One region of the Fictibacillus sp. 23RED33 genome, then DNA from elsewhere that is predicted to be linked to it. Evidence: riboswitches for the same ligand, from Rfam matches in the RefSeq annotation. Region 1 holds a riboswitch; each other region holds the start of a gene.
The links. Region 1 has a riboswitch for cobalamin ahead of IHV09_RS12750 (DUF4430 domain-containing protein). Riboswitches for the same ligand answer to the same signal wherever they lie in the genome.
Positions count from the first base shown of each region.

Region 2: linked by a shared signal. The riboswitch ahead of IHV09_RS13970 (ribonucleoside-diphosphate reductase subunit alpha) and the one ahead of IHV09_RS12750 (DUF4430 domain-containing protein) in region 1 are both predicted to bind cobalamin.
Region 3: linked by a shared signal. The riboswitch ahead of IHV09_RS14975 (acyl-CoA thioesterase) and the one ahead of IHV09_RS12750 (DUF4430 domain-containing protein) in region 1 are both predicted to bind cobalamin.

Region 1 covers NZ_JACZDX010000003.1:181,962-192,615, forward strand. The annotation lists gene serA (phosphoglycerate dehydrogenase) at 1-1,528, shown strand, start outside; gene IHV09_RS12735 (histidinol-phosphatase) at 1,650-2,462, opposite strand; gene IHV09_RS12740 (hypothetical protein) at 2,843-3,073, shown strand; gene IHV09_RS12745 (ECF transporter S component) at 3,175-3,705, opposite strand; gene IHV09_RS12750 (DUF4430 domain-containing protein) at 3,698-4,099, opposite strand; cobalamin riboswitch at 4,259-4,442, opposite strand; gene IHV09_RS12755 (ATP-binding protein) at 4,555-6,354, opposite strand; gene IHV09_RS12760 (response regulator transcription factor) at 6,351-7,067, opposite strand; gene ccsB (c-type cytochrome biogenesis protein CcsB) at 7,428-8,612, opposite strand; gene resB (cytochrome c biogenesis protein ResB) at 8,638-10,242, opposite strand; gene resA (thiol-disulfide oxidoreductase ResA) at 10,255-10,654, opposite strand, start outside.
Region 2 covers NZ_JACZDX010000003.1:407,973-418,626, forward strand. The annotation lists gene IHV09_RS13965 (ribonucleotide-diphosphate reductase subunit beta) at 1-274, opposite strand, end outside; gene IHV09_RS13970 (ribonucleoside-diphosphate reductase subunit alpha) at 264-2,489, opposite strand; cobalamin riboswitch at 2,621-2,822, opposite strand; gene IHV09_RS13975 (3-hydroxybutyrate dehydrogenase) at 2,880-3,665, opposite strand; gene IHV09_RS13980 (GntP family permease) at 3,697-5,091, opposite strand; gene IHV09_RS13985 (sigma-54 interaction domain-containing protein) at 5,405-6,772, opposite strand; gene IHV09_RS13990 (class I SAM-dependent DNA methyltransferase) at 6,872-7,612, opposite strand; gene rsfS (ribosome silencing factor) at 7,613-7,981, opposite strand; gene yqeK (bis(5'-nucleosyl)-tetraphosphatase (symmetrical) YqeK) at 7,997-8,569, opposite strand; gene IHV09_RS14005 (nicotinate-nucleotide adenylyltransferase) at 8,556-9,140, opposite strand; gene yhbY (ribosome assembly RNA-binding protein YhbY) at 9,155-9,445, opposite strand; gene aroE (shikimate dehydrogenase) at 9,448-10,275, opposite strand; gene yqeH (ribosome biogenesis GTPase YqeH) at 10,291-10,654, opposite strand, start outside.
Region 3 covers NZ_JACZDX010000004.1:88,613-99,266, reverse strand. The annotation lists gene IHV09_RS15015 (YciI family protein) at 1-140, opposite strand, end outside; gene IHV09_RS15010 (alpha/beta fold hydrolase) at 249-1,058, opposite strand; gene IHV09_RS15005 (hypothetical protein) at 1,245-1,688, opposite strand; gene IHV09_RS15000 (LytTR family DNA-binding domain-containing protein) at 1,707-2,144, opposite strand; gene IHV09_RS14995 (spermidine synthase) at 2,375-3,355, opposite strand; gene IHV09_RS14990 (ferritin-like domain-containing protein) at 3,500-4,261, shown strand; gene IHV09_RS14985 (peroxiredoxin) at 4,274-4,951, shown strand; gene IHV09_RS14980 (YbaN family protein) at 4,999-5,364, opposite strand; gene IHV09_RS14975 (acyl-CoA thioesterase) at 5,689-6,168, opposite strand; cobalamin riboswitch at 6,329-6,508, opposite strand; gene IHV09_RS14970 (MGDG synthase family glycosyltransferase) at 6,635-7,762, shown strand; gene IHV09_RS14965 (hypothetical protein) at 8,027-8,239, opposite strand; gene IHV09_RS14960 (GH1 family beta-glucosidase) at 8,354-9,721, opposite strand; gene IHV09_RS14955 (carbohydrate ABC transporter permease) at 9,737-10,513, opposite strand; gene IHV09_RS14950 (carbohydrate ABC transporter permease) at 10,643-10,654, opposite strand, start outside.

The DNA.
Region 1 (10,654 bases):
TGAACCGTTAGTAAAACTTGAAGGTGTTGAGCTGATCTTCGGAAAACTTGATGAAGTTACTCAACCAGAAAACATTCAAGGAATCATGGTAAGAAGTGCTACAAAGATTACTGAAGATGTATTGAATCAGTTGCCCGCACTTCAAATCATTGCACGAGCTGGAGTTGGAGTAGATAATATCGATCTGAACGCAGCGACAAAAAGAGGTGTGCTCGTCGTAAATGCACCTGAAGGAAACACCATTTCAACAGCGGAACACACTTGGGCCATGATGATGGCATTAGTCCGCAACATTCCACAAGCCAATCAATCTGTAAAACAAGGTGAATGGAACCGCAAAAAGTATACGGGCCAAGAACTCTATCAAAAAACGCTCGGTATCGTCGGCATGGGTAGAATCGGCTCTGAACTTGCAAAGCGCGCGAAAAGTTTCTCCATGAACGTACTTGTTTTTGACCCTTATTTTCCGAAAGAAAAACAAAAAGAACTATCCGTTACTTCTGTTGATCTCGATACGTTAATCCAGCAGAGTGACGTTATCACCGTTCATACCCCGCTTACAAAAGATACCCATAAACTATTAAATCTTGATAACTTAAAATATGCTAAAAAAGGTGCGTTTATCTTAAACTGTGCTCGTGGAGGCATCATCGATGAGGATGCTCTTCTACACTACTTAGATAACGAACATCTATCTGGCTGCGCTCTTGACGTTTTCGAACAAGAACCTCCCGTTAGCCGCTCTTTAGTCGATCATCCTAAAGTGATCGTTACACCTCATATCGCTGCATCCACCGTACAAGCACAAAAGAATGTAGCTTACATGGCGAGCGATGAGATCCGATCTCATTTTTTACATCAACCTTTAAAACACGCGGTGAACTTCCCTTCACTATCAAAAGATACGTATGAGAAACTGATTGCTTATTATGACTTCTCAAATCTTCTTGGTTCGTTTACGACTCAGTTCTTTAAAGAACCTGTTTCAGAGATTTCGATCGGTTATGGCGGATCATTATCGGAAACCGATACAACATCACTTACTCGCAGCTTTTTGTGTGGCTTCTTAAAAACAAGATTAGACCGGCCGGTAAACGATGTAAACAGTATGGTGGCTGCAAAGGAACAAGGAATCGTAATCGGTGAAAAACATGGGACAGATGATCATGGTTATCCAAATATCATTCATGTAAAGGTTACAGGTCTGAACACAACGTTCACTCTTTCTGCGACACTTGTTAAAGGCTTTGGTGGCCGAATCATTAAATTGAACGGGTATACGGTTGATTTTGTACCACAAGGATCTCTTCTTTACATCGAACATCGTGACACACCAGGTATTATCGGAAAAGTAGGAGCTTTTTTAGGAGAACGCAACATAAATATCGCAACGATGCACGTTGGACGAAAATCAGCTGGCGGTGAAGCCATGATGGTACTTACATTTGACACGCAACTTCCAGAATCTACTCAGAAAGAGCTCAGAAGCATTGAGGATCTTCTTGTGTGCAAACCTTTAGATCTATAGAAAAGCAAAAAGCTCTGCAATTCATGATGATATACTCCCCTTACAGTAAACAGATTTTTATTTTTAATCTGTCTACCTTTAGGGGAGCATATCAGATTGCAGAGCTTTCTTTATGTGTTTATTATCCTAAATCTACTTCTTTTCTCTCCCCACTTTGAAAAGTCATCAGCTTTTTGTAACCGATCTCTTTTGCAAGCTTTATAGTCGCCTCATAATTCTCTCCAACTTGGTGCGGTTCATGAGCATCTGAAGAGAGTACGATCGGTATCCCCTTTTTATAGCAAAGAGACAGAAGTTCAGGTTCTGGATAGATTCGTCCTACAGGTTTTCTTAGACCTGCAGATGAGATCTCTACACATGTTTTTGAGTCTTTTAACGCATCTGTAATGCGCTCATACTGTTCTAAAAGAAATTCTTGATCAGTCGGAACATATTTAAAGATCTTGACTAGATCGATATGTCCAACAATGTCAAATAGGTTTGATTCTGCAAGTGTTACAATTTGATCATAATACGAACGATACGTTTCATAAAGATCACGACGGTCCCATTCTTTTCGGTATTCTGCAAGGTCTATCCCAAAATCATCGACCCAATGCACAGATCCGACCACGTAATCGAATGGATAGGATTTTATAAATGCTTCCATCTCAGCATGCCGTCCCGGCGTATAATCCATTTCAATCGACATGCGGACGTCCATTCCTAAATGATCTGCACGCTTAAACAGATTTACATAATCGTCCATCTTGTAAAAACGTCTTTCTTCCATCCATGGTTTTGATACGATGTTTTTTGTTTCATAAAAGTGATAAGCGTGTTCAGAAATCCCAAACTCTTGTATTCCCTTCTCTTTTGCGGTGTCTACAAATTGTTTTAGATAATCGATCGTCAATGTCCCTTTTTCGAGATGAGAATGGTAATCTGTTAGCATATTAATCTCCTTTTTAAAACGTTTTACCATATGTACCATGAAATCCTTGTTCGTTCAAGTGTTTATGCTCCCAACTTCCCTCCTATAAATAAGACGCTTAAGCACATCATCAAAAAAATCACAGCAAAAAAACGGTTCAGATAGTCTCGCATTTTGTCCTCCTAGGTAAAAGTAAATCAACTTTATCATCCTATTCAGCTTTTCAACTTTTTGAACCGGTTTTTAAAGAAAAGGCTCAACTAAAGTTCATTGTTGAGTTTTCGCTTTGGGAACTTACTAAATCTGCTCTATAAACATCATTCTTATCTAATGAGGCAGGATAATGAACTCGAATAAAGAAGTTTGATAAAGAAAATAACTACAAAAGGGATGTAGAGCATATGGACATACTACTCTGGATCACGATTGGTTTTATAACAATTGGATTTGTTGTTCTTACTTCTATGAAAAAAGATATGGAAAGTAAGCTCGCGTTTATTACAGGAAAAATGGAAAACGAGGAAACTTCAGCAAAAGCTAAATCCATCATTTGGTGGATCGTAAGTGCCACAGCTTGGGGAATAGTGAGTATACTTCTTATTGTTTGGTGTTTTCATCATAACTTTGGGTAATTGTTAGCTTCTATACAGAATATCACGAAACAGAACTTCCAAATGATACGAAGTTCTGTTTTTTTTTCAACATTAAACTTTAAGAGAGCTAAAAAAGCTCCCTATTCAAAGGCAGCTTTTTGACTTCCATCTTTATTAATATAATTTTCCATCACATAGAGAAGTGGTTTGTAAAGTACGATGAAGAACACCACGTTACCAATCGCATGATTTAGATCAAATGGGAGGCTCGCCAAGTAATACGGCCAGAATTTCTGCATGATGATTCCACCAAAGAGAACAGACATGATGAAACCAAACAAAAAGCCACAGAATCCTGCATAGATCGGGAGCAACAGCCAAGGTATGTTATGTCTGTATTTGCCTAAATATGCGCTCATAACGGCTATCAATCCCCAGGCAAACATCTGACCGAACGTCCACAGACCATGCCCTAGAAAAAGATTTGTTGTTATCGTGCTTAATATAGCAAGTAACAACCCTTGCACAGGACCGAGTACGAATGAAGCAAGAATGAGTATCGTCGTATTCGGCTGAACATTGGGTATCATTGAGAAGGTGATTCTGCCTACTGTTAATATAGCAGCAAGTAAGGCAATGATCGTAATTCGTTTGACTGTCAGCTTATTCATATTTGTGAAGATCAAATTCTACGACATCGCCAGGTTTTAACGTAATATCCTTAGCACCCTTCATCGCTTCTTCACCGTTTACAGAAAAGAACCAAGATGTTTTGTCCTGTTCGCTTCCAGCCACTCCTTCAATACTGCTTATAAAAGCACCATCGTATTGTGTCTCAATCTTAAAGTTATCTTGCATCACGTCCATGATCGTCACATCTTTTGCGATATCGATTTTCTTTTCCTTAACTTTTTCTTTGCCGTTATCTTTTGTAATCTGAACCGTTACTTGTTCTTTCTTCGTTTCTTCTTGTTTCGGCTGATCAGCTTTTTCTTTCGTTTCAGTCGTTCCACAGCCCACCAACATCATCATCATTGTTGCTAATACTAAAAGTAATTTCTTCATGATTAACCTCTTTCTGTTATAAAAACACTTTGTTTGATACTAAATTTACTTCACGCAACTAAAAAAATCCCCTTCGGCTACGAAGGAGATTAATAGTATACAGGCAGAAAACAGCAACCGGCCCCGGTACTGTTAAACACCCCCCTATCCTCGTAGGTCATGTCATGTAACAAACAGGCAGGTCTCCTGGCTCTTGATCATCGTCTCCTAACACCTTCCCGTTTTCACAGTGGCGATATTATAGGATTCTCACAATTACAGTGGCGGGACCGCAACGGCATCTAACCGTTTTCCCTATTAAGCTCGTCCAACAAAGGACTGCACCTGTTTAACACGTATGAAATTTTATGAAATCACAATTCCTATTATAAACATATTGGAGAAATTTGTGAAATCCTTTTTTAAAACTGCTATTGTTCCTTATGAAACAAGATTAATCGGGACGTATTGCTAATTTATTTCAACGTTCGCGGAATAACGAAAGAAAATGTCGTGCCTTCATTATTCTTGCTGTGAACGCTGATCTGACCACCATGTGCTTCTACGATGTTTCTTGCTATGGCAAGCCCAAGACCCGTTCCACCTGATTTCCCTCTTGTTCTTGCTTTGTCCCCTTTATAAAAGCGTTCGAAAACAAATGGCAGATCTTCTTCTTTTATACCCGTTCCATTATCTTTAACGAAAAACTTCACGTTCTGATCGCTCACTTCTACAATAAGATTTACAAACCCGCCTTGAGAAGTATGACGAATCGCATTGTCGATCAAATTGGTTAAGACTTGCTCAATCCGGTCTGGGTCGATGTCCATCTCCTCTTGCAAACTTTTGAGATTTTTCTTAAATTCTAGATTTAATTGAATCTCTCTGTCTTTAGCAGGCCCTTGAAATTTCCGAACGATTCTTTCTGCGAAAGGAATGATCGGAAGAGAGCTGTAGTGAAGCTTCATGTGACCTGCCTCTAATCTTGCAAGATCGAGGAGTTCGTTAACAAGTCTTCCCATCCGTTTCGATTCGTCTAAGATGATTCCTGCTAGTTCTTTCTTCTCTTCTTCAGATTCTGCAATATCATCTACGATCGCTTCACTATATCCTTGCAGCATAGCGATCGGCGTCTTTAATTCATGTGAAACGTTCGCAACAAAGTCTTCTCTAAGCTTGTCCATTCGTCGTTCTTCTGTCATATCACGAAGTACAGCTACTGCTCCACGAATCATAGATTGGTCATACAGTGGTGTCATAACGACGACCCACGAGCGGCCTTGTATCGCGATCTCTGTCATCTGTTCACTCTCAAGTGCAACAACTTGCCCAAAGAGCTGTTTGACCGTCTCAGGAACGTTTCCGTTGACCTCTGTCTTCATGCCTGATTCGTAATAAAATGCCTGTAGGAATCGATCAGCAGGAGGATTCGTAACCAGTATGTTCATTTTTCTATCAAAGGTGATCACACCATCAGCCATCGAACTTAAAACACTTGTTAACTGTTCTTTTTCTTGATTCAATGCTGTGATATTGTTTTTTAACTGTCTGCCCATACGGTTAAACGTCATGCCAAGTTCGCCGATCTCATCATGCGTTAAAATCGGCACTTTCATATCAAACTCACCTTTTGCTACAGACGTCGCTGCTTCTCTCATCCTTCTTAGTGGTGCCGTAATTCGAGTAGATAAGAAAAACGCAAAGATCGTAGTTAAGATGATCGCGATCCCCGCTGCTAAAAAGATGAGATACTTTGTATGGTTCGTTGTTTTTTCCACATTCTCGATGGATTGATAGACGTAAACGGCTCCTGCATTTTCTCCCGATCCATAAGGTTCACCGTAGATGATCATCGTTTGCATCGTCTCATCATTTTTATTCAGAACGGGAAAATCTCCGTTTACGTAGATCTTTTTTTCACTCTCTGCGACAGTAGATAACTGATCATTCTCTTTGAAAACAGAAACTGGGATATAAGGTGCATCATCGTAAGAATTCTTAGACATAAAGGATTCCTGATTTTCGTCTATGATCATGATAGACATGGAATATGCTTCAGCCATTTCACTTGTGATGCGTATTGCTTCTTCCTTGTTCTCATCGCTTTCCATAATCAACATCACTCGATCAGCCATCTTCGTTAATTGTTCTTTGGCTTGATCATCGTAAAACGATTCAAAAAACTGCGTAAGAAGAATGGTGAGCAGGGTTAAAACGACCGAGACTAATAAAAGTATCGTTATCCAAAGTTTACCAACTACACTTCTCCAGATCATTCATTCCCAACCTCAAATTTATATCCTACTCCCCAAACGGTCGCGATCATGGATGCTGCATCCGGTGAGACTTTGTTAAGCTTTTCTCTAAGTCTTTTCACATGTGTGTCAACTGTTCTAAGATCACCAAAGAATTCATAGTTCCAAACATCTTTTAGCAATTGTTCGCGCGCATAGACTTTATCTGGAGTCTTCGCTAAGTAGTACAACAACTCATATTCTTTCGGTGTTAAGTTGACTTCTTTTCCGCCAGCTGTTACACGGTGAGCATCGTGATCGATCGTAAGGTGCTTAAACACAACAACGTTCTTTGCAACCGTTTCAGTTTGAAGAAACTTCGTCGGTGACGACCTTCTCAACAGTGCTTTTACACGCAGGATGACTTCTCTTGGACTGAACGGCTTCGCGATGTAATCGTCCGTACCTGCTTCGAATCCTTCTATGCGATTAAGCTCTTCTCCTTTAGCTGTCAACATGATTACAGGAGTCGCTTTCTTTTCTCTTAACTTTTCACAAACCTCGATGCCATCCATACCAGGAAGCATAAGGTCGAGCAATATGAGATCAAAATTGATGGATACTGCCATCTGTAGCGCATCCTCACCGTTTTCGGCTTCATGAACTTCGTAGTTCTCTCGCTCTAGATACATCGTTAATAGTTTTCGAATTCTTTCTTCATCATCAACAACTAGAATTTTAGCTTCTGTATCCATATTCAATCCTCCACATAAAATCAGTTAAACAAGATTTTTTCCTGTCTCTATCATACATGAAACCAAGTACACTAAACAAACCGGACATGCTGTCTATCTATTTTCTTTTAAGTATGTATCAAAGTTGTTTCTTAAAAGTAGTTGATTTCCGTTTCAGGTGCTCGCTTTCCGCGGGGCAGGCGGTGAGCCACATTCGTTCGTTTCACTCTTAAGTGTCTCACCTGCCCGCCTATCCCGCAGGAGTCTCGCACCTTCCACTCCAATCAACTGTATAAGAAGACAAGGATTTTAAAAATACAACCGTTTAGACAAGAGCGCTTTTAAAAAAGTCTCTCTAATGAAAGAGAGACTTTAAAAACATTAAGCGTATGAATGCAATCCTACAAGAACAAGGTTTACCGCGATCAAGTTAAATGTGATGATCCAGAACCCTAGCACACAAAGCCATGCAGACTTTTCTCCGTGCCAGCCCCTTGATAGTCGTAAATGAAGAAAAGCGGCATAGAACAAGAACGTGATAAGAGCCCAAACTTCTTTTGGATCCCATCCCCAGAATCTCGACCAAGCTTGCTGAGCCCATATCATAGCAAAGATTAGTGCTCCAAGTGTAAAGATAGGAAAGCCGATTGCAACTGCTCGGTAGCTGATCTCATCCAGAAGATCTGGTTTCATCTTAACTTTTGTCTGAAGAGCTGCTGCTATTCTTTTTCTTAAAATCAGACGAAGTAAGCCATAAAGGATTCCTCCTGCTAAGAGAGACCAAATGAACGTATTCAACTTAACAGAAGCATCAACACCGTTCATCCAAGATGGCGTTGAGAATAGTGGTCCAAACGAATCATCCAGTTGCTCTCCGTTACTTGGACCTGCAATGGCAGGCATATCATAGACGACTTTAACTGCCTGATTGTTATCATCCATCATTTCAAATGTCGTTTCATATCCAGCACCTTTAAAACCGATTGAAACAAAGATGAATCCAACAACCGCAATCAAACTGTAAAGAATGATCTCTAACCATAAAGTCTTTTTAGACGAGACGGTCTGATCAACTGTACGGATTAAATAAATGAGTCCTGATACGAAAGAGATCGCAAGGATTCCCTCTCCGAGTGCCGCTGTTGTAACATGGATCTTCAGCCAGTCACTTTGAAGGGCAGGAATAAGCGGAGAGATATCTCTTGGAAACATACTGGCATACGCGATAACAAGAACAGCTATAGGCATCGCGAAAACGCCTAGACCGTTCGTTCGATAGATGATGTATAGAATAATGAATGCAAGTACCATCATCATGCCAAAAAAGGTAGTGAACTCAAACAAGTTACTTACAGGGGCATGTCCACTTGCCATCCACCTTGTAATAAAATAGCCTAGTTGAGCTGCAAAACCTACACATGAACTTATGAACCCTATTTTTCCCCACTTTTTTGTATGAACAGCATCTTTTCCTTTTTTATCTGAAATAGACATTGCAAAGAATAGAGTAGAGAACAAGTAAATAATAAATGCACTATATAAAAGTGTACTGCTGATTTCAGCCATCATTAACCCTCCCGCTTGAACAGCATTACTTTGAAGCTGTTTCTTTTTCTTCTAAAGGTGTGAGATTGGTCTTATCAGACAGAAATTCCACATCTTTTTTCAAGCCATACCAGTTCTTATTCGTATGAGCGGCAGCCCATACCTCACCTGCATTTTGTTTGATCCAAATTCTTCTATAGTTCCAATATAAACCTTGTGTAACACCTATCATAAAGATGATTCCACCAAGCGCGATAATCCAAAGTGTATGGTCTTTTCGGACTGTAAGCGCCGTTAAATCTTTCGTTTCTATACCAGCGAATGACATTTTAAACTGGTTCTCACCAGAATCTATGTTTTTCTGAATCCCAACAAACGCTTTTTCTCCGTCAGGTGTTTTTGGAGAATACATGGAGAAAACAAACGCTGGATTATCAGGCAAATTATTAACGGTTGATGGCTGGTTCTGGTCGTTTAAGACGAAGTTCGGAAAGTATTCTTCAATCTTAACTTTATAACCTTTCCCAAGGTCATACTCTTTTTTAGGGTCGTGAAGATCTACTGTTAACTTACCAAACTTGTTACCCGTTGCTTTTTCTTCAAGTTCGAAACTCATCTTGTAAAACTCGTTAAGCTTAAAATCCGTTTGATAAAGAGCAAACGAGTCGAACTTAAACGGTTCATTCACTCGGATTTCACCATTCTTAACTTTTACAAGCTCTGGCTCGGCTCCGATCGTATGGTTTTCTTTTGTTTTATAGAGAGTTACGTTACTTTGATAGTTTTTTGCGACTTCTCCATCAACAGAGCTTAGCGCACTATTAAACTTCTTTTCTTCCTTATCATACATCTCAAGAATGAAATCATTGTTCTCCAGATAATATTGCCCATCTTCGGTTGAAGTGCCAGGGATAGAAGCTTTCTCCCCTTCTCGAACCCATAATATATCGTCAACATACATACCTGGAAAGAATCGAAGCATCGCACCAGTTAAAAAGATAATCAGTCCAACATGGTTTACATAAGCACCCCATCTCGAAAACCGTCCCTTTTCCGCAAAAAGGTTACCATCCTCTTCTCGGACTTTATAACGCAGAGATTCTAACGTGTACTTGATCTCATCAAGTTCGACATCATTGCTTTTTGAGAACAAACGCTGATTCTTCATGAATTGATCATGTCGCGTGACTCTTTGTGTCTTTAATGCTTTATAGAGAGGTATACCACGATCAAGACTGGCAATAATGATGGATAGACCTAGCATTCCTAGAAGAAGAATGAACCACCATGATCCATAAAGGTTATGAAACCCTAACAAATAATAGATAAGTCCAAACGTTCCGTATTCGCTTTCATAATGAGTGGCAGGATCAACATTAGGAGGTATGAACGTTTCCTGCGGAAAAATGGTTCCGATTGCCGCTGCTACTAAAATAATAACAATGAGCCAAACTCCGACTTTAACTGACGAAAAGAAGTTCCAAATCTTATCCACAAACGTTTGTTTATAGGTTTGAGATCGTCTAGCACTTCCTTCATACCTCATGCTTGATAGTACTTCAACATCTTGCTTCAACGGTTTACCGCAGGCTTGACAAAGACTTGTTCCGTATGGGTTAGAGTGGCCGCATTCACATGTTATCGTTTGCATCATTTCACCCCGTTACGGCTTTATTTTTTCCATAAAGGAAATAATTTTTTTCTCTGATAATGATTCACTCGTCCGTTCAACTACTTTTCCGTTCTTATCAATCAAAATGGTAGTCGGAATAGGTCCTATACCAAATGCTTTAGTTACTTCTCTTTGCTTGTCCATCGGAACAGGAAAGCTCATACGATATCGATCAACAAAATTTTTAACGGATACGTTCGTTTCACTGACGTTTACTGCCAATATTTCTACACCTTGTTCTTTGTATTTTTCATACTGCCGTTGCATATAAGGCATCTCTCGTTCACACGGTTTACACCACGTTCCCCAGAAATTCAAGAAAACACCTTTACCACGGTAATCTTCTAACTCTACTTGTTTGCCATTCAGATCGGTTAGTACAAAATTTGGA
Region 2 (10,654 bases), 230 kb from region 1:
AGAATGCCAATAACCCTATGATTTTATTAAATGTATCTTGTTCTTTTTCGCTCAAGCTAACATATTGTTTGCTGTCACTCGACATATTTATTTCAAACGGTGTCCAAAAATTGGCTAACATGTTCTTATATAAAGGGTAAGCCCATTTATATCTCACATCGTCCCAGTTTAGAATATTAGAACTCTTACCATTTATGATACCTGTAGATCGATTAGGAGCTTCCACATCATAGATTTTTCTCTCTTTGAGTAGTTCAACCTCTTTAACTTTCACAGCTTTCACATCCTTCTAACTCAATCGATGTAGATCGGGTATAATACGTAGTCTTCAATCCTTTTTTAAAGCTGAGCATATGCAAGTGCAACAGATCCTTTGCCTTTATATTGTGATTGACATAAAGATTAAACGAAATGGACTGATCCACGTGTCTCTGCCTAGCTGCGTTCTGTTCAATACTCCATGTTTGATCGATTAAGAACGCAGATTTATAAAACCAAGTTGTGTCTGCATTCAAGTCAGGAGCGGTTACAGGTATTTTGTAATTCTTTTTTTCTTCAGAATAGAATTTTTTAAATATAGGATCTACACTCGGTGTCGAATTTGCGATGATCGACGTTGATGAATTCGGTGCAACCGCAATGAGGTATCCATTCCTTAAGCCGTGCATATTAACTCGTTTTTTTAGACTACTCCATTCTTCAGAGGAATAGTTACGCTTCGAAAAGTAGTTTCCTGTTTCCCAATCTGAACCTGAAAATGCCGGATATCTTCCCTTTTCTCTCGCAAGCTCACAACTAGCGTTGATTACATGAAAATTAATAATTTCATAAAGGTTATCAGCGTACGAAACAGCTTCTTCACTTTCCCACTTGATTCCCTCTTTTGCTAAAAGGTGGTGCCATCCAAACGTACCTACACCGACCGCACGATATTTCTTATTTGTAAGTTCTGCTTGAGGTACATCTATGCGATTTAGATCAATAACGTTATCTAGCATTCGGATTTGAATATCAATGACTCTCTTTAATACTTGATCATTGATCACTTTAGCAAGAGAAAGAGATGACAGATTACAGACGACAAAGTCTCCTGGCGTTTTTCTGATAACAATTTCTCCATCCTCTGCCTCCTCTGAAGTGACAACCGTTGCAGACATGTTTTGCATAATCTCTGTACACAGATTAGATGCATAGACCATCCCTTTGTGAGAATTCGGATTTAAGCGGTTTACAGTATCTCGATAGAACATGAACGGTGTTCCGGTTTCAAGTTGCGACTTCATGATCCGTTTCATGATCTCAATAGCAGGAATGGATTTTTTTGAAAGTCTCTCATCCTCTACACAATCAGCATATTTTTCTCTAAAGCTTCCTGACCCAACCGTTTCATCATAGAAATCTTCTAACGAATAGCCTTTGATTCTTCTTACCTCATGAGGATCGAACAGATACCAATCCTCTCGTTTTTCCACGCGCTCCATGAAAAGATCTGGCAGACACACACCTGTAAAAAGGTCATGCGTTCTCATTCGTTCATCACCATTGTTTAACTTTGCATCTAAAAACTCCAAGATGTCTTTATGCCAAATATCCAGGTAGACTGCAATCGCGCCTTGTCTCTGTCCAAGCTGATCTACAGAAACGGCCGTGTTATTTAACTGCTTCATCCACGGTATTACACCTGATGAGTTTCCTTTGAATCCTTTTATGTCAGAACCTCTTGCTCTAATCTTACCGAGATAGATACCAAGTCCGCCGCCACCTTTCGAAACAGTTGCAGCATCTGTATTAGAATCAAAGATCCCTCTTAAACTATCGTCGATCGTATCAATAAAACAAGAACTAAGCTGCCCATAACTCTTGCCTGCATTCGCTAAAGTCGGGGTGGCAACCGTCATATAAAGGTTCGAGAGAGCCCAGTATGCTTCTTCGACTAATTGAAGTCTATTCGATGGATTCTCGTCTCTCATTAAAAACAACGCGATCAGCATCCAGCGTTCTTGTGGCAATTCATAAATTTCGTGATTGAACCCTTTTGCCAAATATCGATCAGCAAGCGTTTTGAGTCCGATGTATGTAAATAGCTTATCTCTCGTAGGGTCTATCATGTTTTCAGCATTCTCCAACTCTTCCTTAGAGTACGCAGATAGAATGGTATCATCATAGATATTCAAACTTACTAACTTAGAGATCAAGCCATAAAGGTTCGTATATGGACGTTTTTCTGCTTCAGCACGATTGATCATGACTTCTTCATATAATTCCTTTAAATAGATTTGCGATGCCACAAATGTCCACTGTGGCTCTTCTGCATTTAATCCATTTAAAGCTTCCATGATTAACTGTCTGTAAAGTGAACTTGACACTCCTGTATGAGTTTCCATTTTCTCAGCATTTTTTAGAAAAGTTTCAGCTTGTATGTTCGGAAAATTTTCGACACAACTCCTTAACCACTCCCCGAGTAAAGAGTTTTCAGTTGTCATTTTCATATTAAATACACTCCCTAGTCATAATAAAAACCCTCTTCCATCAGGAAGAGGGTGAAAGAATGACGTGTATTTCGACGGACAATCGTCCGCATAAAACAGCCGCTGTTCTTTCTCCCAATCCCCGAGGAAAAGAAAATAGGAGTCTTCAGGCAGGTCTACTGGCTTTTGCTTCTTCCTACTTTGGGCCTTCCCATACAGCAGTCATTATAAATAACTGATCCGTACAGTGGCTATTCCATTTCGTCCACAATTACAGTTGCGGGGACAGCTTCGGCATTGCACCGAATTCCCTTTTCAGCCGGATATTCCGGCACCTGAATTCTCCATATATAGGTTTGTACTATATACTTTGACACTAAATATAGTGAATGTCAATAAATTATCTATCGTTTATTGTGCGACATATCCTCCGTCGATCACAATCGCTTGCCCTGTAACACCTTTCGCATTCTCACTTGAAAGAAAGAGTGCGTAATCTGCAATTTCCTGAACATCTAACAATCTTTTTTGTGGAACAAGAGGATAGATTACTTCTTCCAAAACTTTTTCTAACTCTACGTTTCTCGTTTTCGCCAGATCTTCTAATTGCCCTCTTACAAGAGGTGTGTCAACATATCCAGGACAAACCGCATTTACCGTTATTCCATGTGATGCACCTTCTAAGGCAGCCACCTTTGTTAAACCAATAACTCCATGCTTCGCACTGTTGTAAGCAGATTTCCCCGCAAAACCTACAAGCCCATTTATGGACGCCATGTTGATGATGCGTCCGAACCGTTGTTTCTTCATGATTGGAAACACATGTTTAGTTGCTATAAATGGAGCGGTAAGCATGACACTGATTAATTGCTGGAATTTCTCAGTCGGGAATTCTTCAAGTGGAGATACATACTGCAATCCTGCATTGTTGATGAGCACATCGATGCGTCCGAATTGTTTCAGTGTTTCGTCCAACGCTTTTGTTATATCTTCCTCCGTGGTCACATTACAGCCAAGTCCGATTGCTTCAAGACCATCTTGAGCCAACAGTTGTGCAGATTCCTTTGCTTTCTCATCATTCAAATCACTGATCACGACTTTTGCTCCTTGTTCAGCAAAAGCCTTTGCTAACTGCAAACCGATTCCACTGGCTGCTCCTGTAATAAAAACAACTTTCCCCTCAACAAACGCTCTCATGGAATTATTACTCCTTTTTTAGAATAATGGTTTAAACGATACCAAATCCGTAATACAAACCAATGATTACAAACACGGCTATCGTTTTAATGATCGTCATAGCAAAAATATCGATATATGCCTGTTTGTGAGTTAAACCTGTAACGGCTAACAACGTAATAACAGCACCGTTGTGAGGGAGTGTATCCATTCCACCACTCGCCATAGAAGCAACACGGTGAAGTACTTCTGTATCAATTCCTAGTTTGTCTGCTTGTGCGATATACGTTTCACTCATCGTTGCGAGTGCAATACTCATCCCGCCAGACGCTGATCCTGTAATACCTGCTAACGTCGTAGTCGTAACCGCTTCATTGATCAACGGGTCTTTAATCGTATTCGACATCGCTGAGTTTACTGCAGTAAAGCCAGGAAGTGCTGCGATCACACCACCAAATCCATACTCTGATGCTGTATTTAATGTTGCCAGTAACGCTCCGCCAATGGATAGATTAATTCCTTTATTAAAGTTGTTTTTAATTCTCTTGAAAGAGAACAAAAGAACTGTAACGATACCAATGATCAAAGCTCCTTCAACTGCCCATACAGCAGCAAGTGATGGGATCTGAATCTCAGGCACGTTCTTCATACCAATAGCAGAAAAATCAAACGTCTTACCGTAATACTGTGGAATTAAGACGGTGAACCATTTATTGAACACTCCTACTAGAATAAGCGGAAGAATCGCTATGAAAGCATTTGGTAGATTTTCAGAATCTAGCTTTTCAGGCTCATTGGTATGTCCTGTTCCGTATCCTTCACCTTTTGCAGCCGCTTGTCTACGTCTCCACTCAAGGTAGATCATACCCAATATGAAAACAAACAGTCCTCCGATAAACCCGAGCCACGGTGCAGCCCATGTTGTTGTTCCGAAGAAAGATGTAGGAATTATATTTTGAATTTGCGGACTCCCTGGAAAAGCGTCCATTGTAAAAGTAAAAGCACCTAACGCAATCGTACCCGGTATGAGTCTTTTAGGAATATCAGCAAGTTTAAAAAGTTCAGATGCAAACGGGTAGAGAGCAAAAGCAACAACAAACAGAGAGACCCCACCATACGTTAAAATTGCCCCAACAAGTACGATTGCAAGCATTGCTCTAGCAGGTCCGATCAGTTTGATGACAAACTGAGTGATTGATTTTGCAAATCCTGACATTTCAATAACTTTCCCGAAAATCGCCCCTAGTAAGAAGACCGGGAAATAGAGTTTAATAAAACCAACCATTTTCTCCATGAACACTCCTGAGAAAAAAGGCAATACGTGACCAGGTTCAGTAAGCAATACAGCAAACAACGCAGCGATCGGCGCGAATAAAATAACGCTGAATCCTCTGTAAGCTACGAACATTAAGAAGAATAAAGCTAATAAAATAATAATAATGTCCATTTTCAAATTCCCCCATTCTATCCATTTAACATTTTTGAAGCGCTTTCATTTTTTTAGCATCATCACCTTTCCATATCATTTACACCCTATAATTCATTTGCAAGTTTCATGCCAACATCAGAACGTATAAGGGGTATACATCACCCTATTATTTTTCCGGAAAAACGGAAAAATAATATCGATACTTAAACTTTGTGATTATAGAAAGTTAGAATATAACATAGATGACACTTGGAAATCTCATTTAATTAATAAAATGAATCATTCCGAAAATCCGGAAGGGTGTTCCGTTTTTTCGGAATAGAAGATTAGATTAACGAATGTTATATTTTTTAATCTTATCATATAGGTTTGTCTTTCCAATGCCTAGATGTTTAGCGACTTGCATAATATCCCCGTTCATCTTCTCTAAATAGTAAGCGATCACATTTTTTTCTGTTTCTTGAAGATGTTCTTTGAGTGTCATCTGCTTCTTATTGATTCCGAGCTTTTCTTTTAGAAAATCCGGAAAAACATCTAACGATAATCTATCACTATGGGTAAGTTGGATGCCTGCCTCAACAAAATTTTTAAGTTCTCTCGCATTGCCTGGCCAGCTGTATTCTAAGAATGCTTCTTTTACATCTTGATCAATACTAAGGATTCTTTTACCTGTTTCAGCACAGTTCAATTGGATAAAATTTTCTGCGAGAGGCCATATATCTTCTTTTCTCTCACGAAGCGGAGGTATTTGGATTTGCAGGACATTTATCCGATAAAACAAGTCTTCACGAAACTTATTCTCATTGATCAATTCTTCTAATGAGCGATTTGTAGCAGCGATCACTCGCACGTTTACTTTTTGGGGTTGAACAGCTCCTACAGGCTCTACTTCTTTTTCCTGAAGGACACGCAGCAATTTTATTTGCATACTTTGAGGAAGGTCCCCAATCTCATCCAAAAATAGAGTGCCTCCGTCTGCAAGTTGAAACTTACCTAATTTCCCGCCTTTTTTTGCTCCTGTAAATGCTCCTTCGGAATAGCCAAATAGCTCAGATTCAAACAAATGCTCTGGCACTGCACCACAATTCAGTTTTATAAAGGGCTTTCCACTTCTTTCACTTAATTGATGAATGCTATGGGCAAGCAACTCTTTTCCTGTTCCGCTCTCTCCGCGGATCAATACGGATAGATCTCCACTGGCAATATTTTTCACATGTTTTTTTACTTTTTGAACTTCTGCTGAAGTTCCCGCAAAATCATTTAGCGTATAAGTGGCACCATTTATTTCTTCCCACTCTTTTTTATAAAAATTGAGTTCATGAAGAAGCGCTTTAATATGAGAGTTCATCCTTTTCCATTGCTCTGTATCCCTAAATATTACAGTTCCTACAGCTCCGATTACTTTTCCTTCATTTAGGATTGGAATACGGTTTGCTATCATGTAGTTCCCTCTAATAAATTGTAGATCCGCAATTTCAACTTTTCCTTGTAAAACATCTTTGTGCATTCTTGTGTTTTCAATAACTTTTGTAACATGCTTTCCTACCACATACTTAGGATTTTCATCTAAAAACTCGCAGTATGTTTTATTCATATACCGGACGATCCCTTCATGATCAACAACGACAATCCATTCATAAGCGCTGTCAATGATCGTCTCTAAAATGTTGTTCTTAAACAATGGATCTTGATCCAACATACACATCACCTAATTCTGTAGAAAAGTAGTAAATCTTTATGGATAATTGTACCGTTTCCTAAAAGAAAAGACAGCACATTGGCTGTCTTTTCATCATTTTTATCTTTTTCTCGCAACGAATAAAATCCGTTCACTTTCCTCAGTCGGCCCATTTTCATTAAAATCAGCTGTGACATCTAAGTGTTCGAATCCGCATTCTTTTAACCAATTACAATAGTCCTCAATAGAAAAAGTTCTTTGTGTATGAAGTTCATCATATCGTTCGTAATGATCCCCATTTTGAATAAAAAATGATAAGTCATGTTCTACACTATTTTGAAGGTCGCCTTGGTAGCACTGCCATATGTAAGAAAGCTTCTCTTCGTTACTTCCGAAGGTTTGTCCAATAAAGATTTCATTGATCTTATGTAAAGAATGTACATCAAAAAGGAGAAGTCCTCCTGTTTTCAGGTGACTACCCGCTGAAAGAAAAGTACGTTTCACATCTTCCTCAGTTAAGATGTAATTAAGCGAATCACATAATATCGTGACGCAATCATATACTCCTAATCCTTCTAACTCTCGCATATCTTGCTGAAAAAGGGAAAGGTTTACCTTTTCAGCTTCAGCTTTTTCCTTAGCGACCATCAACATGTCTGAAGAAAGATCAACCCCGGTAACATCAAAGCCTTCTTTCGCGAGTAGAATCGTCATTGAACCCGTACCACAACCCACATCTAAAAAACGCTTTCCACTTTCTAAATGTTTTGAGGCGGATGTTTTAACAAAGTTAAGCCATTCATCGTATGGAGCATCCTCCATCAACTCATCATATAGATAGGCAAATCGCTGATAACTCATCTATAAGTTTTGTTGTGGGGCAATGATAGGATCTACATCTATCTTATTGGCATCTCCCCATAATTTCTCAAGGTTATAATAACTGCGGTCATCACGATGAAATACATGAACTACGATATTTGCTAAATCGATTAAAACCCATCTTGCATGGTCATAGCCTTCCATTCGGCGAATCTGAATATCATTCTCTATGGCAACATCTTTCAGTTCCCTTGCAATGGCTTGGACTTGTTTCTCAGAATTACCATGACAGATAACAAAGTAATCTGCTACAAGCGAGATTCCTTCCATATCTAACACGGCAATGTTCTCTGCTCTTTTATCATCAGCGGTCTTTACGACCAATTCCATAAGCTCTTTTACGTTCATCCAGTGCACTCCTTCTTATTTTTGTAGTTTAATCTCTTGAAGCAATCCGTTATACGCTTCAAACGTGAGTGGATAGATTTTTTGATTCTGTTTCATTAAAAAAGTGATCGTGTTTTTAACGGCCATCAAACAAGCTTGATCAAGATTATTTTCTGCCATCTCTCTAACACTTTCCACTCCTGGGAACTGACGGTTCGGTTCGATGTAATCTGCTAAAAATATCACTTTTTCAAGCTCAGTCATCGCTCCGTGACCTGTTGTATGGTAATAGATGGCACTTAAAACGTCGCTGTCTGTTACTCCAACTTCTTTTTCAACTAAAAACGCTCCAACAGGTGCATGCAATACTTCATTTCCATAGTACAACAAATCTTGTGAAAGTCCTTCGTTTCGTACGATATCTCTCATTTCTTCTTTTGGCCGAAATTTAGCATAATCATGAAATATGGCGGCGGTTTCTGCTTTTTTAGGATCCACTCCATATTTCTTCGCGAGGGCAAGACTTGTTTCTTCCACTCCTAACGTATGGATAAAACGGTGCTCTGTAAGCTGTTTTTTCACTATTTCAAGTGCTTTAGTTCGTTCCATAAAGGTGGTTCTCCTTTATATGATTCCAGACCTCATCTGAGACATAGTAACGAATATTATGACCGGCACGTGATCGATTACGGATAAATGAGGAAGAGATCTCGATAATAGGTACTTCTACATGCTTTACTCGATACCTCTCCCAATGATGATCAACGGCATATCCCGCACGACCAACACCCGCAAAATCAATAAGGTCTTTCAACTCTTCAATTTTATGCCAGCTGCTTAATGAATGAACCATATCTCCACCCATTATAAAAGTGAAGTTTTCTTGTGGATATTTATCCTTCAAGAGGCGTATCGTATCAATAGTATATGAAGGTCCACTTCTCTCAAACTCAAGCAAAGAAAGGGAAAATTGCTCATTGTTACCAATAGCTTTCTGAACCATTTCGATTCGCTGCATATCAGAGACTTCATTGTCTTTTTCCTTATGAGGGGGCGTAGAGGATGGCATCCACCACACTTCATCTAAATGCAATTGAGTTAATGCCTCTTGAGCAATAAGCAGATGTCCGATATGTGGTGGATTAAACGTGCCTCCAAAAAGTCCAATATGTCTATTCATACCAATGTCACTCCTTAAGGGAGTTGGATGCGTTTTTGATTGACCGATTCTTTGTAGAGTACGATCGTGCTTCCGATCACTTGTACTAACTGAGATTTTGAACCAGAAGAAAGTTGTGACGCTACTGTATCCTTATCATCTTCACAGTTTTGAAGGACGCTAACTTTTATTAGCTCTCTCGCTTCGAGTGCTTCGTCAACCTGCTTGACTAGATTTGAATTAACTCCACCTTTACCAACCTGAAAGATAGGTTGAATATGGTGTGCCTTTGATCGTAAAAAACGTTTTTGTTTACCTGTAAGCATAGTTACCTCCTAAGTTGTTCCATAACGACTTGTTTCATATTATTTGTATCTGGAAAAGTACCTGTCCACTTTTCAAATGCCATAGCTCCTTGCATAACGAGCATAGATACACCATTATCAGTAGTAGCGCCTTTTTCCTCAGCTTCTTTAAGCCATCTTGTTGTTAGCGGATTATATACGATATCACTCACTACTGCGCCTGTCTTCAGCAAGTTAAGGTTAAGCGGAACCGACTCAGTATCTGGGTGCATACCTGCGTTAGTCGTGTTGATTAACACATCAAAACGAGCAAGATTTTCTTCAGCTCTTTGTAAAGACATACCTTCTATACGCTCATCCTTCAAATCTTTTAATAAAGAACGAAGACGTCCTTCTGAACGATTCGCTATCGCCATATATTTTGGCCCTTCTTTACTTAGAGCATAAGCGATAGATCGAGCAGCTCCGCCAGCACCGATCAACAGAACGTTTAGATCTGAAAGCGGCTTTCTGATCTTTTCTTTTAAACTCAGTAAGAATCCCTTACCGTCTGTGTTATATCCAATCAATTTTCCATCTTTATTTACGACTGTGTTAACAGCGCCTATCTCTTTTGCTTCCTCATCAATCTCATCCAAAAATGGAAGAATCGATACTTTGTGAGGGATGGTAATGTTGCATCCTGCATAGTGACTATCTTTCAAAAAATTAACGAACGCCTCTAATTCATCAGAAGGCACACGTTTTTTTTCATATGCTCCAGAAATACCTGTTTGCTGAAATGCGGCCTCTTGCATGACAGGTGATAAGGAATGATCGATTGGATCTCCGATGACAAGTGCTTTAATCATGATGAAAATCTCTCCTTAGATTAAGGATTTTCGAACCGTTACTGCTACACCCTCTGGTGCATAAAAAGCGACCTTCGCACCTGCTTCTGGGAAGGTTACCCAGCCTAATCCAGAGATTACAATATCTGTTTTGCTTTCCTTTATAACAAATTCATAGCGTTTTAGCTTTGGAAAGTTCTCGGTATCTTCAGGTGGTGCTAACATGTCACCAAGATGTTTCTCATAAAGTTCGTCCGCTTTGTCGGTCTTTGTTCGATGAATATTTAAGTGGTTTGAAAAATGGCACACAAATGACTGTTTGCCGCCTTTTATATAATCCATTCTTCCGAGTCCGCCAAAATACAGAGTCTGCAACTCATTCAACTGAAACACCATAGGT
Region 3 (10,654 bases), on a different contig from region 1:
TGTAAGCCGTCTGCAGCAAGAAGCACACCTGCCTTTACTAATTCCTCGTTATATTTTTGCATGGCATCTATTAATTCCTGGCTCGGCATAACCCCCGCCTCTGAATCTGCTGTCGCTTTAACGATCATCATAAATCTCATGTGTAGTTGCCTCCTCATTTTTAACTCTTCATTTTAATGATCTGCACGATAAATCTATAAAAAGGTTTCGGTATTTGTTAAAAAAATCCTTTAGTGATTTTCTCTAGTTTATACAGCAGAAAAAAATAAGACGAGCTCAGAAGAAATACTTTTAACATTAAGCTGTTTCGTATGTCCAAGTCCCTTCTTACTTATTAATTCAGCATTAGGAAGCACTTTTACTAAAGCATCTGCTCCGTCACGAAGCATTAAAGGACTTTCTGTACCTTTAAGTACAATTGTTGGCACTGTAACGTTATTCCAAAAATCTTCAGGCAATGACTTTCCTTCCATATATCCTTCTAATAATGTCGCATCGTACGGAAGGGTATGTGCAACCGCCATAAGCTTGGACCAAACACCAGGCATCATACGCATCATAGTTACAACGAATGAAGGAGCCCCCATGCCCTTCGTCATGAAATATTTAATCGTATCGGCACTGCGATCATCAGCAACAAGTTCACTAACCTTTTTTGAAAAATCCCTTGGTGGTACATGATCTTTGTCATTGACGATAAATGGTGGTTCGTGGAGCGCTAATTTTGCAATGCTCGCTCCATGAGCAGCTGCTTGTAAAGCAAGAACAGCTCCTGATGATAACCCCCAAACGAATGCCGTTCCTCCTGCTATTGAGATAATTGCATCCAGATCTTCATACTCTCGTACGGGTTCATACTGTTCTGCGTCACCGCTATCCCCACGGCCACGTCGGTCGTATGTGTAAACTGTAAAATGGTCTGATAATAATTTTGCAAGTTTAACCATGCCTGGGAACTTTCGATAACTGAATGCGCCTCCGATTAAGATGAGTGAAGGTCCATTCCCTACCTTGTCATAAACAATTTTTGTTCCATCTTTTGAAATTACAGTATTCATATGAATCTCTCCTTAGCATTTCAATTGTTTTTTAAGTTGATTTACTTATACGACGAAGAGGAGACGATAATATCGACACACTTTTTTAATACTTTTCAGTTTTTTTTACAGAAAAAGAATAATCGCAACGAAGTCGCTGCGATTATGATTGTTACCCCACTATACTCTTAAAAAAAATTTTATAAACTAGCGAACTTGATTCTGCTTTCGATAATGCTGCATCTTCTGATTGAATTGAAATCCTAGCACTTTAAAATAGATAGTGAACCCAAGTATGCCGCCCAGATAAAGAATGTGAAACAGAACCAACATCATATAAAATGTTTTACTTCCCCACTCGAACCAGTTAAATACTTGGGCCATCCCTATTAAAACGAAGCCGAGAATAAAATATTGTATGATCAGTTTCCAACTATTTGTTAACTTTACTTTAGTGTCCTCCGTCCAAAATAAGTAATGCAAACCAGTAACCAGAATACTGATAAAAAAGATTTGAACGATCATCTCGAAGGCGATCTCCCTTTTTCCGAGCATATAGCCGAACACAACATAGATGATGATTCCTGCCGAAAAGAATAAGCTCATAATCGTTTTAAATGCTACCGTATACGCCATTACTTTTTTAAACATATCATCGCCTCCTTTAATTTAAAAACCTAACTTTGCCTTTAAAACAGGCACATACTGACGGGACACTAATAGGTTCTCTCCGTTCTCCATTTTCACTTCTAACCTGCCTCCAATTCGTGGGGAAATGGATTGTAATCGATCGAGATTCAATATACTTGCTTTTGTAGCACGAAAAAAATTCACATCACCGAAGAGCTCTTCAATTTGATACAACCTTAATGACACCTCATAGACCGATTTTTCGGTATAAGCAAATGTCTTTTTATCAACTGACTCAAAATAATAAATATCATTTGGTAAAAGAAGATAGACCTTTCCATCCTTTGTACCCAATACTTTTCTTTCAAGGGACCTCAACGAAGTTAGAACTTTAATAACTTCATCATTTAACATTTTGCATTTCACAATGATTTCCAAGCCTTCATGATCATCACTTTCAAGTATTGTAAGCTTCATCTCACGCCCCCTTTATGTGTTTCACTTTATTTTTAACCAGTATATGTCATGATCTTCTCATCGTAAATCCACTTCTGACCAACCTGTCACAAGCCGTTACCAAGTTGCACACTCAGCTTCATGAATAACAAAAATAATTAACGTTCAGTTTATTAGAAATGCTAGTTACTCCTAATCCATAATATTAATCATTAAAAAAACACTTGTAAGTTACACAAGTGCTATCTATGTCAATTATTCAATTCTCTTCTTACAATATCTAAGAGGACGGTGTTCTGATCGGTCTGGATATCACCTTTGTTTTCAAGGTTTTTCAAGTAGTAAGGTAGTTCCAACACATCCTTCAGTCTTCCTTCTGTTAAGAATGGAACGGTAACTTTTAATCGGATGTCTTCTCGCTTTACCGGTAATGTCGAAGCGAGGACATAACCCCAATCCACACCCGTCTTGTTAGAGAAATTATGAAAAGGAATTGTGAAAAGTCCACATTCTTTTAACGTCTTTTCGATGCTCCACATATATTCTGGCATCAGGTTGACGGTTGAACAAGCAATGGATACAACACCACCCGGGTTTAAGTGTTCTTTTAATTGATGATAAAACTCTAAAGAAAACAATTGGGATAGACTTGGACATCTTTCAGTCGGTTCTGGTATGTCTACAATGATCACATCCCACGTTTCTAGGCTTTCTTCTACAAAATGTCTGCCATCTTCAATCACCGTTCTCACTCTGTGATGATTTAATGAACCCTCATTGAATGTAACTAAACGATCGAAGTTCTTTCCAAGATCCATCATCTCCGCATCAACATCTACAGCGATAATTTCCTCAACGTTCTCATAACGCAAAACCTCTCGCACACTGATTCCGCCTCCGCCACCGATGATTAAGATGCGTTTAGTCTCTTTCGCTGCGGCCATCGGAACATGTACGATCACTTCTGCATACTCATTTTCATCTTGTTTCGTGCCAAACATGATTTCACCATTGCTGTAGACCCATACTTCTCCTGAGACATCGATTAGTGCAATTCTTTGTGTCAACGTTTTGAACGTCTGAATCAGTTTGAAGTCTCTTTCGGGTCTCTGACCATCATTTATATAGAGTTTAAGTGAGCCACTTCCCAAAAACCTCCAATATAAATAACCACCCGCTTCTATTATAAAAACTGCGGCTGCACCGATCGCTAGCCACATGAGTTCATCCACTATAAACACTCCTTATTTTTCAACGAGCTATATGCTCATTCTTATTCATGCATCGGACATGTGGTGTTTAAATCTTTGTGTATAAACAAAATTTAGGCGTGTGCATATACTAATGCGACAATCATTTTTTTGGAGGTTATCTTGATGAGCTATATGAACCCACAACAACAGCAACAAGACACCGGACAACAGCAGAGTGATGGGCAGCAGCAAGCACTTCAACTATCTCTTCAACTCATTAGAGAAGCTGTTGCTGGCGAAAGGGAAGATGAATTATTTTACGACTATTTAATTTCTGAGGCACCCACAAACGAACAAAAATTAATCATCGCATCTATTCGAGATGATGAGAAAAGGCATAACAAACTCTTTAGAATGATCTACAAAGATCTTACCGGCCAAGAAGTTCCACCAATGAACGGAGAAGAGTTTCAGAAACCGAAAACCTATAAAGACGGACTTGTAAAAGCGCTGTTTGGCGAACTTGCTGCCGTAGAGAAATATCGCGTTATTCGCCAAGGACTTCCTAATACGTATTATCGAGATATTCTCTTTAACATCATTACAGATGAGATCAAGCACAGCGCTAAGTACAACTATTTATTCACGTTAAACAGTACATCAAGTGCTCCTCGTTCTTTTCATCAAGAACACAGAATGCCTCAAACGGAGAGCTTAGCAGACCAATGGGTTTCGTACATTGATCCGTTAGTACAAAGAGCATTAAAAGAGACCGAAGAAGGCATTAACTTAACTCATCTCTATCAGGAATTTATTTTATCTGGTGTTCTTGTTGGTCAAGGATTTACACCTCAACAAGCTATTGAACAGGTAGAAGAGTGGGAAAAAACAGGAGAGTCTCAGCTGTTGAAAAAGAGCAAGATGATGGGAAACCAAGGAAGATAGGAGAAGAGAGGGATGGAATCTACACAAACATTTTCAAAGCCTTTTATTGGCGATCAATTTCCGGAGATGACGGTTCATACAACCCTTGGGGAACTTGTCCTCCCAACAAGCTATCAAGGTCATTGGTTTGTCCTCTTTAGCCATCCGGGTGACTTTACACCCGTATGCACAACAGAGTTTGTTGCGTTTCAAAAGCTCATGCCTGAGTTTAAAAAGCTCAACACTTACTTAATCGGATTATCTGTAGAACAAGTATACTCACACTTAAAATGGATCGAATGGATACAGCAGAATTTAAAAGTAGAGATTACTTTTCCGATCATCGCGGATAGTCTAGGCCGGATTGCTACTAGACTAGGAATGATACACCCTACGATGGGAACAAGAACAGTACGGAGTGTTTATATCGTAGATCCGACAGGCAAGATTCGTCTTATCCTTACGTATCCTGAAAATGTTGGCCGTAATATCAACGAGATCCTAAGAGCGGTTAAGGCGCTGCAGACAGCAGATAGAAATAAAGCAGCAACACCTGCAAACTGGCCGAAAAACGAGCTTGTTGGAGACCGTCTTATCGTTCCTCCAGCTGCCACAGTACAAGAAGCTAAAAAACGGGCAGAACAAGCACAAGCAGGAGAGATCGAGTGCTACGATTGGTGGTTATGTACAAAGCCTCTTCATGATAGATAAAGAGAGCAGCCTTTGATTAGGCTGCTCTCTTTATCTCCACACATTCTCTATGCCGTTTTAATTTTAACGATAAAATAATAATATTTATACATCACCACAAGAATCAAAATCACTCTTGCGATCATACTGTCTGTAAGGATAAAAGTAATCAAGATCATCGAATCTGAAAACAGGCTGATCATGATCTTTTTCTTTTTAGTGAGCGAACGATTCCTAACAAAATCATCTAGATGTTTTTTATAAATGTCGGTTCCTTTAAACCACACTTCAAACTTTTTTGAACCTTTTACGAAGAAATAAGATGCCAATAATAAAAGAGGTGTGGTAGGAAGCAACGGCAAGACGATACCGATAACGCCTAAACCTAGGAAAAAGAACCCCAATGCTACAAATATGATATTTTTAATTTTCATTGGGATTCTCACTTCCTTTTCCTTTTAAAATAGGTTTATTTGTATACATTGTTGCTTTTGTTAGTTGTTGGTTTCCGCTCCAGGTTGCACGCTTTCCACGGGGCGAACGGTGAGCCTCCTGCCGCTTTGCGCCATTAGGAGTCTCCATCTGACCGCTTCAAAGTTGTCTCTTTGCTCCTGCGTCTACAAGTTTATGCTAGAAAGTGGACTTCCTCGTCGCATGCCTTGCGAGAAGCTTCTCATGTAGCAGGCAGGCAACCTTCCGCTACAACCAACTTACAAAGAAGAAAGAAAAAAACTACAACTATAACTTTTAAAGAAACCTTAAATTTTGTTTACATTTTTATATAACAAACGCCTTTCTTTCCTTAGTGGAGCACCTTTAAAGAGTGCTTCTTCCTCTTCTGTCTCAGGAATGACACTCGGTACCGGAAACGGCTTACCGTTTTGATCAATGGCCACCATCGTTAAGATTGACGTGGTGTTCAACGTCATGTTCCCCGTCTCTAGATTTTGACACTCCACTTTTACGTATACTTCCATAGACGTTCTTCCCGTTGAGATCACTACACCTTCTAATATGAGGATGTCTCCCACTTTAGCTGACGATAAGAAGTTTACATTATCAATGGATGCGGTGACAACCACTTTCTTGCTGTGCTTCATGGCGGCAATCGCTGCGATTTCATCAATGTACGATAAAACGGTACCACCGAATATCGTTCCCATGTGATTCGTGTCAGGCGGCAATACCAACTTTGTTTGAATCGTTCTTGAGATGTTTGCTGATAACTGCTGTTCCATACCATACCCTCTTTTCTGAAGCTTGAAAGCTCCTCTTATTTTGAGGGAGTTAGTGAACAAAGAAAAATACCCATCACGAAAGACGGGTACGTAAGAATAAATAACAGAAAGAATGATCTATTAAATACCCCTCGTCCTATCTTCCCAACTCCCGAAGAAGATCAACGCTATAAAGATGGCAGGTCTCCTGACTCGTGCATCAGCCTACTCTAAGCCCTTCCCGTCAGATAGACAGTGGTTTTGCTTATTTCGTCAGCACTTACAGTTGCGGGTACAGTCCTGGCCTCACACCAGATTCCCTATTAAGTCTGCAACAGACACCATAATTATCGGATCTTATGAAATTTTGAATCTATCTTATTGTACCACTAACAATTTTTACTTTTTACAAAACCTTTTAGTCTTCTTCATATCACGTTTAAAATCTCCTGCTATTCTTATCTCAAAAGACTGGGGAGGTTTTCTAATGATACGTCCAACAGCATTAATCCTTACAGCTAACTATGGCAGCGGTCATGTTCAAGTGGCTAATGTCCTCGCTGAAGAAATGAAGAGTAAAGGATTTCAACCTGTCATATCTGATTTATTTGGTGAAGCTCACCCCATCATGTCCCAAGTTACGCAATCCATATTTATCAAAAGCTTTTCACACGGCTCTTCTTTTTATAAATGGTTTTATTATGGAACAAACAAATTGAATGCCAATACGATTACACAATTCTCTCGTTATTTAGGAAGAAAAAGATTTCTAGAATTGATTAAAGAACATCAACCCCGTTTTGTAATAACAACCTTTCCCCTTCACGCTGCGCCATTTCTTATTAAAAAATCACGGTTTAACATCCCCATCTATACCGTGATCACTGATTATTTCGCTCATCCATTTTGGATCAATCCAGCGATTGATCATTATTTTGTTGCATCTGATTCAGTCAAAAACGGACTGATCAAACATGGTGTGGCAGAAAATAGAATTACTGTTAGCGGTATTCCCATTCGTTCAGACTTTTATCGCCCAATTCATAAAGAGAAAGTGTTTACTAAATACGGAGTTACGCCAAGTAAACGTGTCGTGACGATCCTAGCTGGTGCTCAAGGTGTGCTAAGGAATGTTAAGGTTCTTACTCAGCTTTTATTAAAAGATCCTTCTCTGCGAGTAATTGTAGTATGTGGCAAGAATAAAACGTTGTATGAGAAATTAACACCACTAGCCGAACAACATCCAGGTTCATTCCGATTATTCGGTTACGTAGACGAACTTCATGAAGTCTTAAAGATTTCACATTGCGTAGTAACCAAGCCAGGTGGCATCTCCATTACTGAAGCTGCTGCTGTAAGAGTGCCACTTATTCTATATAAGCCCGTTCCTGGCCAAGAAGGAGAAAATGCTAAGTATTTTGAAGAAAAAGGTGCTGCAATAGTTGTTCATACCGCAGACGAAATTGTGGAGAATGTTCAGAGGCTATTTAATAACGAAGCTTTATTATGTAACATGCAGAAAAGTTTAGAACTCATTCATAAATCTCACTCTTCCTCATTGATTGCTGATTATGCTGTTGAAGATATACAACAGCTAACTCAAATTACACGTTAAGTAGCTATTGATGGATATAGCTTCTGATAAAACTGGGCGGGGTTTGCGACTACTATCTTGAGAAATTTTTGAAATAATACTAGAAATTTCGGATTTATTCCGGCGAGTTTTGGTCATAAACCGGCGAGTCGTCACACTTCGACAAGACACACTAGCCCTATACCTCCTACCTCAACATAGCAGTGCAAACTTAACTTATTCGCGCACTCCAAAAAATAAACTGGCAGAATCGCTATCATCAGCGTTTCTGCCAGTTTTAAAACTTTAATCTTCCTTAGCACAGTCTTCCGCAATGGCCCGAAGGTCTGCATAGAAAAAATCATCATTGCATAAAGGGGAATGTTCCTTTTTATTATCATAGCTCTCAACGATTTCCTTCAATTCACCCGTATCACCTTTTGCATTGATGATCTCTACTAACTCATTCATTCCGTCTGATGTTTCTTCATCGATTCGTTCCTCATTCTTATCCTTCATATCTATCCCTCCTATACGTTTTTAGCTTCTCCACTCAGGAAAATTTTACACAGAACAAAAAAGTCCCTAACCTATGTCAGGGACTTCAATGGTTATTATTATCTTAGAAATAAATTAGCTTACTGAAATAGCATCTGTTTCTTTGTTGCTGTTATTGGTCCCTCTGTTTTTCACGATCTCTGCATAACGGTATGCGCTATCTTTCCAGATTCGCTCCTGAGAATCAAAATCTACGTAGATGATTCCAAATCGTTTGTCATAGCCGAAGCTCCACTCAAAGTTATCCATCAGAGACCATAGGTAGTACCCTTCAATATTCATGCCTTCATCGTTCAGATCAGAAACCGCTTGAAGATGCTTTTCGATATAATCCACACGGCCAGAGTCGTGGACGCGTCCGTTCTCTAGCACGTCATCAAAGGCTGCACCATTCTCGGTAATATAGATAGGAAGATCCGTATACTCCTGTCTCAATCTTCTGATCAGATCTTTAAATTCTTCTGGCGCTATGTCCCATCCCATGCCGGTCTTTTCATAATCAGAATGAGCCCCTCTATGTAAGAAGTCATTCGCTGCAGAGAACTCAACAATCCCTCGGCTATAATAGTTGATGCCAAAGAAATCACAAGACGTTGAGATGATTTCCATATCCCCTGCTTTAATAAAATCATACGAATGAACGTATTTAGAGAACAGGTTCATCATATCAACAGGGTACTGCCCTTTGAAAACAGGATCTAAGAACCAGCGATTGGAATAACCGTCAGCATTATTCGCTGCAAGCTGATCGTTCGCAGAATCTGTTTTTGCATAGATCGGTGACAGGTTTAACGTAATACCGATCGGCGTTTTGGATTGAAGCTCGTTCTTTAAATATTGTACAGCTTTTCCGTGAGAAAGAAGCATGTGGTGTACCGCTTTAACAGCTTCGTCCATGTTCGTATGTCCTGGCGCATGAAATCCTTGATGATAACCTAAGAAACCAGCACACCACGGCTCGTTATGCGTAATCCAAGAATCCACCTCTGCATCAAGCTCTTGGAAGCAAACTTTTGCTAACTCCATAAACCAATCGACTGACTCACGGTTTACCCATCCGCCTTCTTCATGGGCCCATAGTGGGAGGTCCCAGTGGTAAAGCGTAATCGCAGGTTTGATTCCTTCTTCACGTAAACGCTGCGTTAATTTCTTGTAGAAGTCCATTCCCTCTGCATTCAAAACACCCTTTTCAGGAAAAATACGAGGCCAGGAAACTGAGAAGCGATACGTTTCTACGCCAAGCTTCTTAATCTGCTGAATATCTTCTTCAAATCGGTAGTAATGATCACACGCTATGCTTCCATTATGCTGTTGATATACTTTTCCAGGCGTATCACAGAACGTATCCCAGATTGAAAGTGTTCTGCCTCCTTCAAGACGAGCTCCCTCAATTTGATAAGAAGATGTTGCTGTACCAAACACGAATGACTTATTAAAATGCATAACTGTTTCTCTCCTCTATTCTTTGATAGAACCTGCTGAAATGCTGTTAACGATATATTTTGATAAAAATAGGAACGCTACCATGATCGGCACCACGGAGATCGCGATACCTAAATACATAGACCCCAAGTTTTGAGCCACTTGTGAACCTTTTAAGAAGCCCATCAACACAGGAAGCGTGAACTTTTCAGGTGAGAATAATACAACTAACGGCATGATGTAGTTGTTCCACGACCCGATAAACGTAAAGATAGACATGGTCGCGATCGCTGGCATCATGATTGGAATCGCGATCGTATGAAAGATTTTAAATTCACTTGCTCCATCAATTCGTGCCGCCTCAATCAAACTTGGATGCAGCGTTGTTAAAATGTACTGGCGCAGGAAGAACACCACGAAAGGACTCGCTGCTGCGGGAATGATTAATGGAATATACGTATCCAATATCCCTAAGTTCTTACAAAGCTCATAAAAGCCGATCAACCCTAACTGGCCTGGGACCATCATCATCACTAACATGAAAACGAACATCGCATTCTTGCCCTTAAACACGTAGAACGCAAAACCATAAGCCGTTAATGCTGAAAAGTAACCCGACAATAATGTCACGAGAACGGAAATGATTAAGCTGTTCTTAAAACCCGCCCAAATATTGATATAGCTCATCATCGTTTGATAGTTTTCAACGATTGCACTACCTGGAAGCAAGGTGAAGCCTGAAAGAATTGCTTCATTTGAGCGTGTGGCGTTAACAAGCATCATTAAGAACGGAATGAAACACACGATTGCCATAACGATCAATACGGTATAGATCAGAATTTTTGGTATGCTGACTTTTCGCTTCGGTTTTGTTTCTATAACACTTTTCTTTTCAACAGAATTTGAAAGGCTATTATCTACCGCTGTTTTTCCTATCATGCTTTACACCTGCCT